Regions from separate parts of the Janibacter melonis genome, predicted to be linked through region 3. Evidence: predicted binding sites of a transcription regulator. Region 3 holds the regulator's gene; each other region holds the start of a gene.
What was found. Region 3 encodes LexA, which represses DNA repair genes until DNA is damaged. Its sites were predicted from a motif close to TCGAACANNTGTTCGA; they were not measured.

Region 1: EEW87_RS17120 (DUF6504 family protein) is a predicted target of LexA. The motif match lies at 1,679-1,694, and genes of this name have one in related genera.
Region 2: ruvC (crossover junction endodeoxyribonuclease RuvC) is a predicted target of LexA. The motif match lies at 1,855-1,870, and genes of this name have one in related genera.

Annotation. Positions count from the first base shown of each region.
Region 1 is NZ_CP044548.2:1,024,679-1,027,943, forward strand. Features, by position in the region: gene EEW87_RS04865 (DNA polymerase IV) at 1-9, opposite strand, end outside; gene EEW87_RS04870 (methyltransferase domain-containing protein) at 34-810, opposite strand; gene EEW87_RS04875 (SAV_6107 family HEPN domain-containing protein) at 902-1,354, opposite strand; gene EEW87_RS17120 (DUF6504 family protein) at 1,372-1,647, opposite strand; gene metF (methylenetetrahydrofolate reductase [NAD(P)H]) at 1,778-2,674, opposite strand; gene EEW87_RS04890 (polyprenyl synthetase family protein) at 2,797-3,265, shown strand, end outside.
Region 2 is NZ_CP044548.2:898,809-902,073, reverse strand. Features, by position in the region: gene EEW87_RS04300 (hypothetical protein) at 1-364, shown strand, start outside; gene EEW87_RS04295 (GNAT family N-acetyltransferase) at 384-902, opposite strand; gene EEW87_RS04290 (YebC/PmpR family DNA-binding transcriptional regulator) at 996-1,772, shown strand; gene ruvC (crossover junction endodeoxyribonuclease RuvC) at 1,886-2,449, shown strand; gene ruvA (Holliday junction branch migration protein RuvA) at 2,446-3,042, shown strand; gene ruvB (Holliday junction branch migration DNA helicase RuvB) at 3,039-3,265, shown strand, end outside.
Region 3 is NZ_CP044548.2:1,197,737-1,201,001, forward strand. Features, by position in the region: gene EEW87_RS05665 (vitamin B12-dependent ribonucleotide reductase) at 1-17, opposite strand, end outside; gene nrdR (transcriptional regulator NrdR) at 156-626, opposite strand; gene EEW87_RS05675 (LysM peptidoglycan-binding domain-containing protein) at 1,026-1,415, opposite strand; gene lexA (transcriptional repressor LexA) at 1,662-2,402, shown strand; gene EEW87_RS05685 (NAD-dependent protein deacetylase) at 2,475-3,265, opposite strand, start outside.

The DNA.
Region 1 (3,265 bases), 170 kb from region 3:
CCGGCTCATCGCCGCGCACCCCGGATCACGCCGTCAGTCCTTGCGGGCGAGGGCGTGCAGCTGCGACCCGAGGTGGCTGAGCACCGAGCGCTCCTCGTCGGCGACGCTCGCCTGCTCGAGCGCGAGCACGTCGGCGCGGTCGGCCTCGGAGTCGAGCAGCGCCCCGGGCACGAGGTCGCTGAAGATCCGCACGCCGTGGATCGCCTCGACGGTGAATCCGGCCCGACCGAGCCGGGCCACGACGTCGCCCTGGTCGAAGCGACGCGGCATCGGGTCGCCGCTCCCCCAGCGCCCGTCCGGGCTCGCGAGCGCGGCCCGGGCCTGGTCGAAGCGACCGGCGAGCGCCCGGGCGACGACGGCGGCCAGGCGCTGCGCGGTGACGAGGCTGAGGTAGCCGCCGGGCGCGAGGACGTCGGCGATCCGGCACAGCGTGGTGTCGGGGTCGTCGACGACCTCGAGGGTCCCGTGGCAGCACACGAGGTCGACGCTGCCGGCGGCGAGCACCTCCGAGAGGGTGTCGGCGTCGCCCTGGACGGCGCTGATGCGGGCCGAGGCGCTCGACTCGGCGCTGCGCCGTCGTAGCGAGGCGAGGGCGTCGGCGCTCGGGTCGACGACGGTCACGGTGTGCCCCTGCTCGGCGAGCGGCACGGCCAGCCCTCCGGTGCCACCTCCGAGGTCGAGGACGCGCAGGGCACGGCCGAGCTCGCGCTGCCGCTCGGCGGTCAGGGTGGAGACCTCGGACCACACGGCGGCGGTCCGCAGGTTGCTCTCGACCCCCCGGCGGCGGGCGGGTCGGCGTTCGTCGCTCACGGTGCTCCCTTCGTGCGCCACGGGTGCGGCACGTGGATGCCCCAACCCTAGTTCGGCCCGGGCCACGGGTGCGACCACCCCGCGGGCGGGGTCACGACGCCTCGGCGTCCTCGACCCGCCCGGCGCCGCCCGGGCCCGTCGCGGGCAGACCGGTGCTGCTCAGGCTGACGGGCACGAGGGTGGCGGGCAGGCTCGGCGCCGGTAGCCCGAGCGTCGCCGCGGCGACGAGGAGGAAGTCCTCGCCCGCCCGCAGCAGGTCGTCGACCCCGCGGACGTCGGCGGGAGGACGACGCTCGGCCCGCTCGAGGTGCGCCGCCCACTCCGAGAGCTCGGGAGCGACCCGCGCGAGCACCTGCCACGTGCTGCTCGGGCTGCCCGCCGCCTGGCCCGGGCGCCCGCGCGCCGCGAGGACGGCCGCCGCCACCCGCAGCGTGCCGAGCCGGGTGGCGGCGAGCCGCTCGGGGGCCTCGCGCACCCAGTGCGCCTCGGTGAGGGCGTCGGCGGCGTCGGCGAGGAGCCGGCCGACCTGCTCGATGTCTGCCATGCCGTGCACGACCACCCTCAGCCCCGCGCCGCCACGAGCGACCAGGCGACGGCCGCCCCGCCGTCCTCGCGGTCCGCCCGCAGGTCGAAGACCTCGTCGGCGCCTCGGCCCGAGCTCGCGCAGACCCGCCAGACCTCGCCGCGGCAGTCCTCCTGCCAGCGGTCGACGACCCGGCTCACCCGGTGGAGGCGCCCCCTCCACAGGAAGGCCCGGGGCGCTCCCCCATCACCCGAGGAGTCACCGCCCGGAGCCCCTCGCACCTCGATGCTCTCGCCCGCCACCCGCGTCGTCACCGCGTCCTCCGCTCGTCGCCGTCACCCGTGATCGAACACCTGTTCGAACTGGTGGCCACACTAGCGCGGGTGACGTCGAGGTGGTCAAGCCCGCCGGGGCACGGGGGCGGGGCGTGCGCCGAGCGGTCGCTCAGGCGCGCAGGTGCGAGAGGTTCTGCAGCACCTCGAGGCTCGCCGTCGAGCGGTTCATCGTGATGAGGTGCAGGCCCGGGGCGCCCTCCCCGAGCATCCGGTCGGCGAGCTCGGTGGCGATCTCGACGCCCACGGCCCGCACCGCCGCGGGGTCGCCGTCGACGGCCTGGAGGCGGTCGACGACGGCCGCGGGCAGGGGCGTGCCCATGAGCTGGGCCATCCGCCGGATCTGCTTGACGCTCGTCACCGGCATGAGACCGGGGGTGATCGGCAGGTCGCGGCGGGCGGCGACCTCGTCGCGCAGCCGCAGGTAGGACTCGGCGTCGAAGACCATCTGGGTCACGGCGAAGCTCGCGCCGGCGTCGGCCTTGCGCACGAGGGTCTCGACGTCGTCGCGCAACGAGGCAGAGCTCGGGTGCACGTCGGGGAAGGCCGCGACGCCGACCTCGAAGCCGCCGACCTCGCGCACGAGGGCGACGAGGTCCTCGGCGTGATCGAGCCCCTGCGGGTGGGCGGTCCACTCGCCGCCGGGGTCACCGGGCGGGTCGCCGCGCAGGGCGAGGACGTGGTCGATGCCGGCGGCGGCGTACCCGGCGAGCACCTCGCGCAGGTCGTCGACGCTCTGGCTGACGCACGTGAGGTGCGCCATCGCGGTGAGCGAGGTGCGCTGGCCGATCTGCTCGGTGACGCGCAGCGTGCGGTCCTGGCTCGAGCCGCCCGCGCCGTAGGTCACCGACACGAAGTCGGGGGCGAAGGGCTCGAGGCGCGCGATCGCCTCCCACAGCACCGCCTCGCCCGCGTCGTCCTTGGGCGGCATGAACTCGAAGCTGATCGAGGGACGCGTCGAGGAGAGCCGCTGCGGGATGGTCCCGCCGGGTGCGCTGGGCGACGTCATGGCGGCGACGATAGCCCGCGGGCCTGCCCGTAGGCTGGCGCGTACCTGCTGCTGAGACCGCCGCCGACGTCGCCGCTCGCAGCACCGACCGCACCGCCCGACCCCACCCTCGAGGAGCCGACGTGCCCGACCCCTTCGCCGCCGACCTGCGGGGCCGGGTCCAGGCCCAGCTCGATGCCGAGATCGCCCGTCAGCAGCGTCATCTCGACGAGATGGGTCCGGACGTCGCCGACCTCACCGACGCGATCAGCTCGCTCGTGCGCGGCGGCAAGCGGCTGCGCGCCGCCTTCGCCTACTGGGGCTGGCGCGCGGGGGGCGGCGAGGACGGGCACGTGCCGGTGGCCCTCGCCTCGGCGATGGAGCTCTTCCAGGCCGCGGCCCTGCTCCACGACGACGTCATGGACGACTCCGACACCCGCCGCGGCGCCCCCGCGGCGCACCGGGCGCTCGCCGCCGCGCACGCGCAGCGCGGGTGGCGCGGCGACGCCGACCGCTTCGGCCTGTCCGGGGCGATCCTTGCCGGCAACCTCTGCCTCGACTGGTGCGACGACCTCGTCGTGCGCTCGGGCCTGCCGGCCGACCGTCTCGCCG
Region 2 (3,265 bases), 300 kb from region 3:
CTTCGGCGGCACCGGTGCGCACCCGTCGATCATCTCGACGTCCGCGAGCAGCTGCACGGGCGCGGCGTCCGTGTCCGTGGGCCCCGGGGGCACCCTGCGGGTGGTGGCCGCGGCGGGGACGTCGGGTCCGATCATCACGACGACGACGGTGTCGAGCCGCTCCGCGGCCGACTACGGCATCCGGGCCGGAGCCTCGGGGGGCGTGGGGGACACCGACTACCGCTTCTACAGCATCCGGCTCGGTCGCACCCTGGACCTGCGCAAGGCCGCCGACCGCGACCTCTTCCGACGCACGGACGCAGCGGTCGTCCTCGGCTGGAGCCGGACGGCCCCGGTGCCGGTGGCGGTACCTGCCAAGGGCTAGCCGTGCCACCCGCCGGGAGCTAGCCCGGCAGGGTCATGAGGACGAGGTCGGGCGCGTCGCCGGGCTGCCAGGACGCGCGGGCCCGCGACAGCTCGACCCAGCCGAGGCCGCGGTACATCGCCAGCGCGGCGTCGTTGACCGGCACGACGTCGAGCACGGGCTGGAGGTCGAGCGCACGGCTGCGCGCGACCGCCTCGCCGATGAGGGCGCGCCCGATGCCTCGACGCCGGGCCCGGCTCGCGACGACGAGGACCGAGACGACCGCGAGCTCCCCGGCCGGTCGGCCGGTGCCCTGCGACCACGCCGCCGCGTGCTCGTCGACGTCGGCCCGGGTGAGCGAGACGTGCCCGAGCAGGCCCTCGTCGTCCTCGGCCACCCACGTCTCGATCTCGCCCGGGCGCACGAGGAAGTCCTCGACGGGGAAGGGCAGCGGCCACCGGTAGGGGTAGCGGCTCTGCGGCTGCTGCTCGCCGACGAGGTCGACGAGGGCGGGCAGGTCTGCGGCCGCCCGCGGCCGCATGACGAGGGGTCGGTCCATGGCCGCAGCCTAGGCACGCCCGCCGACGGCGCACCCGGCGACTACAGTTGGCCGTCGATCAGGTCACCGCGAGCAGCAGCAGAGGGAGTCTTAGTGTCCGGCCACTCCAAGTGGGCAACCACGAAGCACAAGAAGGCGGCGATCGACGCCAAGCGCGGCAAGCTCTTCGCCAAGCTCATCAAGAACATCGAGGTCGCCGCGCGCACCGGCGGTGGCGACCCCGCGGGCAACCCGACGCTCTACGACGCCATCCAGAAGGCGAAGAAGTCCTCGGTCCCCAACAACAACATCGACAACGCGGTCAAGCGCGGGTCGGGGGCCACCGCGGGCGGGGCCGACTGGGAGACCATCGTCTACGAGGGCTACGCGCCCGGCGGCGTCGCCGTCTTCGTCGAGTGCCTCACCGACAACCGCAACCGCGCCGCGGCCGAGGTGCGCACCGCGCTGTCCCGCAACGGCGGCCAGCTCGCCGACCCGGGCTCGGTGGCCTACGTCTTCGACCGCAAGGGCGTCGTCATGGTCCCCAAGGCCCAGGGCGAGGGCAAGCCCGACGCGACCGAGGACGGCCTGCTCGAGATCGTCCTCGAGGCCGGCGCCGAGGAGATCAACGACCACGGCGACGTCTTCCAGGTCGTCTCCGAGGCCACCGACTTCATCGCCGTGCGCACCGCGCTCCAGGACGCCGGGGTCGACTACGACTCGGCCGAGGCCTCGTGGGTGCCCAACCTCCAGGTCCCGCTCGACGCCGACGGCGCGCGCAAGATGATCCGCGTCGTCGAGGCCCTCGAGGACAGCGACGACGTCCAGGACGTCTACGTCAACGGCGACATCCCCGACGAGGTCCTCGCCGAGCTCGAGTCCGACGACTGAGGTCGCCCGCCGGGCAGGTCCTCGCACCGGGCCGGACGCGTGTCGCTGACGACGCCGTCCGGCCCGTCTGCGTAGGTTGGTCCCGAACAGGTGTTCGGTCGAAGGGAGATGTCGTGCGCGTCCTCGGGGTGGATCCCGGTCTCACCCGGTGCGGGCTGTCGGTCGTCGACGTCGGCGTCCGGGGCGACCTCGCACCGAGCGGGGCCCGACCGCGGATGATCGCCGTCGGCGTCGTGCGCACGACCTCCGAGCGCGCGACCGGCGACCGGCTGGCCTACCTCGCCGACGAGCTCGACACGTGGCTCGACCGCTTCGAGCCCGATGTCGTCGCCATCGAGCGGGTCTACGTCGCCGAGCACGTGCCGACGGTCATGACGACCGCGATGGCGAGCGGCCTGGTCCACCTCGCCGCCGCGCGCCGCGGTCTCGTCGTCCACGAGCACACCCCGACCGAGGTCAAGGCCGCGGTCACCGGCTCGGGACGCGCCGACAAGGCGCAGGTCACCTCGATGATCACCCGCGTCCTCGGCCTGCCCGAGGCGCCTCGCCCGGCCGACGCGGCCGACGCGCTCGCCGTCGCCATCTGCCACGCGTGGCGTGGCGGGGGGTCGGCCCGGCTCGAGCAGGCCGTCGCCTCCGAGCGGGCCCGGCTCGCGGCGAAGGGGGTCGGCGCGTGATCGCCTCCGTGACCGGCAGCGCCCAGCACGTGGGCCTCGACCGCGTCGTCGTCTCCGTCGGCGGTGTGGGCATGCTCGTGCACACCCCGCCGGCCGTCGCCGCCGCGTGCCGCACCGGCTCCGAGGTGACCCTCGCGACCTCGCTCGTCGTGCGCGAGGACTCGCTCACCCTCTACGGCTTCGACGCCGACGGCACGCGCGACACCTTCGAGCTGCTCATGACGGTCTCGGGCGTCGGGCCGCGCGTCGCGCTCGCGATCCTGTCCGTGCTCACCCCGGACACCCTCGCGACCGCCGTCGGCAGCGAGGACGTGCGCACCCTGACGAAGGTCCCCGGCATCGGCAAGAAGGGCGCCGAGCGCCTCGTGCTCGAGCTGCGCGACAAGATCGGCGTCGTGCCCGGTGCCGTCGCGTCGGCCCCGGTCGAGCCGGTCGTCCCCCCGTGGCGCACCCAGGTGCTCGAGGCCCTCGTCGGCCTGGGCTACTCGGCGTCGCAGGCCGAGGGCGCGCTCGACCGCGCCGCGGCCGGTCTCGACGGCACGCCCGACGTCTCCGCCGCCCTGCGCGCCGCCCTGCGAGAGCTCGCCGGATGAGCCGCGACGGCTTCACCTCCGAGATCCGCGAGGCCGAGGAGCCCGCCGGCGGCGGGCCGGCCGACGGCCCCGTGAGCCCGCCCGGCGGCCCGGCGAGCCTGCCCGACGGGTCGTACGACGCGACGGCGCGCATCGTCGACGCCGCGGCCGAGGACGACACCGCGGTCGAGGCGGCGCTGCGCCCGAAGCGGCTCGTCGACTTCCCCGGCCAGACGAAGGTGCG
Region 3 (3,265 bases):
CCGGCGGTCTCGGTCATGGTCCCTCTCTCGGTGGTGCGTGGTCTGCAGGTGGAGCTGCTCATGTGGTGCTGGGTGGTGCGGCGTGCAAGGGAAGACCTCGCATCGAGCGTGTCACCGGGTACCGACAGCCCGATCGCGTGCCGGTACCCGGGGGTCTAGGGGGCGTCCTGCGCGAGAGCGGTGTGCTCGGCGCGCAGCAGGGTGATGGCGGCCTCGAAGTCCTCGAGCGAGTCGAAGGCCTGGTAGACGCTCGCGAAGCGCAGGTAGGCGACCTCGTCGAGCTCGCGCAGCGGGCCGAGGATCGCCATCCCGATCTCGTGGGCGTCGATCTCGGCGCTGCCCTGCGCCCGTACGGCCTCCTCGACGCGCTGGGCGAGCAGGGCCAGCTGGTCCTCGGTGACCGGTCGGCCCTGGCAGGCCTTGCGGACGCCGACGAGGACCTTGGCCCGGCTGAAGGGCTCCGCCGCACCCGAGCGCTTCGTCACGCTCAGGCTCGCGCTCTCGAGCGTGGTGAAGCGCCGGTTGCACTCGGGGCACTGCCGACGGCGACGGATCGAGGACCCGTCGTCGGCCGTGCGCGAGTCGATGACGCGAGAGTCGGTGTGACGGCAGAAGGGGCAGTGCACGATGCTCTCCTCTCGGGCACGGTGGCACAGGTCGGGCACCGGCTCACCAGCACGAGGCGTGTCGCCAGCTGTGGACCGGGGTGTGGATCAGGGCGGTTCTGCTGTGGACATCTGTCGACAACCGGTGGACAACTCCGCCTCACATGTGCACTACATGTGGACGAATGACATCGGTGCAACCACTAGATGTAGTGCCATTTCATCACGCCCACCACCACGCACGCAAGACCCGGCGAACCCCCGGGCGAGAAGTCCCGGGATACCGGGCGAGACGCCGACGCGAGCCCCGTCGACAGCCGGCGGGGACAGCACGACGGCCGCACCCGGTGGAGGTGCGGCCGTCGCCGTCGCCCGGGTCGGGTCGAGGGACCCGGGTGGTCTGGTGATCCGTCGTGACGGTCAGCGCGTCGGGATGACGAGCTCCTGGCCGGCGTGGACGAAGGGGGTGCTCAGCGCGTTCTCCGAGCGGATCGCCGAGACGGCCGCGCTCGTGGGCACGCCGGGCATCTGGCTGGCGGCGACGTCGCTGAGGGTCTGCCCCTGCTCGACGGTGACGGTCGTGGCCGCAGCGGCCTCGCCGCCCGCGGTCGCGATGCCGGTGCCGAGCGCGAGCAGGGCCGCGACGGCGATCGTCGTGAGCGCGAGGCGACCCCGACGGGTCACCCGCAGCTCGGTGGGGACGTCGGTCCCCGTCGGCACGGACACGAGGTGGCGCTCGGCCCGGCGCGGGTCGCGCAGCGCCGAGGGCCGGGCAGCGTGCTGCGGGGCCTGGACGGTGAGTGCGCTCATGGTCTCCTCCTGGTCGTCTGGTCGAACCGGTGTTCGACGAGGCGTCTGCACGATGTCTAGCACAGGTGTTCGAGCGAGAACAAGACACGCTCGAACATGTGTTTGATCTAGACCGGGCCGAGCACTACCGTCGGCCACACGGGAGAGACAACCAGCGAGCACCGACAACGCTGTCCTCCCCCGCAGGAGCAGGCCACCAGCCGCCCCCTCACGGGTCGCGGCGCGAGCGAGACAGCGAGGGGCGCGATGAGCGAGGACAACATCCGCACGTTGCCGGTGCGGGACAACGGCGAGGGGCTGACCGCCCGGCAGGTCAAGGTCCTCGAGGTGATCCGCAGCGCGGTCGCGACGCGGGGCTACCCGCCGAGCCTGCGCGAGATCGGCGACGCGGTCGGGCTGACGAGCCCGAGCTCGGTGGCCCACCAGCTGACCGCGCTCGAGCGCAAGGGCTACCTACGCCGTGACCCCAACCGGCCCCGCGCCATCGAGGTCGTCTCCCCCGATGCGCCCCGCTCCCCCGAGGGCGACGCGCAGACCCACGACATCGCCGGCTACCGCGGTGGCGCCAGCCCCCACGACCCCGACGCGACGGGCAGCGGGGACGCCCACCCCGCCGCGACGTACGTGCCGGTGCTCGGCCAGATCGCCGCGGGCGTGCCGATCGTCGCCGAGGAGAGCGTCGAGGAGGTCTTCCCCCTGCCGAAGCAGGTCGTCGGCGAGGGCTCCCTCTTCCTCCTGCGCGTCGTCGGCGACTCGATGATCGAGGCCGCGATCTGCGACGGCGACTGGGTCGTCGTGCGCCAGCAGCCGACGGCCGACAACGGCGACATCGTCGCGGCGATGCTCGACGACGAGGCGACGGTCAAGACCTTCAAGCGACGTGACGGCAAGGTGTGGCTGCTCCCCCACAACCCCGCCTTCGAGCCGATCGACGGCGACCACGCGACGATCCTCGGCAAGGTCACCGCGGTCCTGCGCCGCATCTGAGCCTGGCGCGCCGCCCCGGCCGGACGGGCCCGCCCCTGCACGGGGCGGGCCCGTCCTGCGTGGCGGGGCCGGTCAGCCGACCTGTGCGCTGGCGCGGGCCAGCGCGTCCAGGCTCGTGTCGAGCGAGCCGTCGACCCGGTGGGTCGCGAGGTCGTCACCGCGCGTGCGTCCCCTCGTGATGATGACGACCGGCGTGCCGAGCTTGGCGGCCCGCCGCACGAAGCGCAGGCCGGACATGACCTGCAGGCTCGACCCGAGCACGAGCAGGCTCGGCGCCGCCTCCGTGAGCGCGAAGCAGTGCTCGACGAGCGGCTTGTCGACCGAGCCGCCGAAGAAGACGACGTCGGGCTTGAGCATGTCCGACCCGCACACGAGGCAGAGCGGCGCCTCGAAGGCCTCGACCTCGACCTCCTCGAGGCGCACGTCGCCGTCGGGTCGGATCTCGTCGCTGTCCGCGTCGAAGCCGGGGTTGCGCTGCGCCATCCGCTCGTCGAGCGCGGCCCGGGCCTCCCGGGCGCCGCACGCGAGGCAGACCACCTCGGCCAGGCTCCCGTGCAGCTCGACGACACCGGTGCTGCCGGCCGCCTGGTGCAGGCCGTCGACGTTCTGGGTGATGACGCTGCCGACCTGACCGCGCTCCTGCAGGTGCGTGACGAGCTCGTGGGCGCGGTTGGGCCGGGCCGCGCTGAAGCGGCGCCACCCCACGTAGCTGCGCGCCCAGTAGCGCCGCCGGGCGGCGCTGCTGCCGACGAACTCCGAGAGGTGCATCGGCGTCACCCGGCGCGTGCCGTCCGGACCGCGGTAGTCGGGGATCCCCGAGTCGGTCGACATCCCCGCGCCGGTGAGGGCCAGCGCCGGCCCGC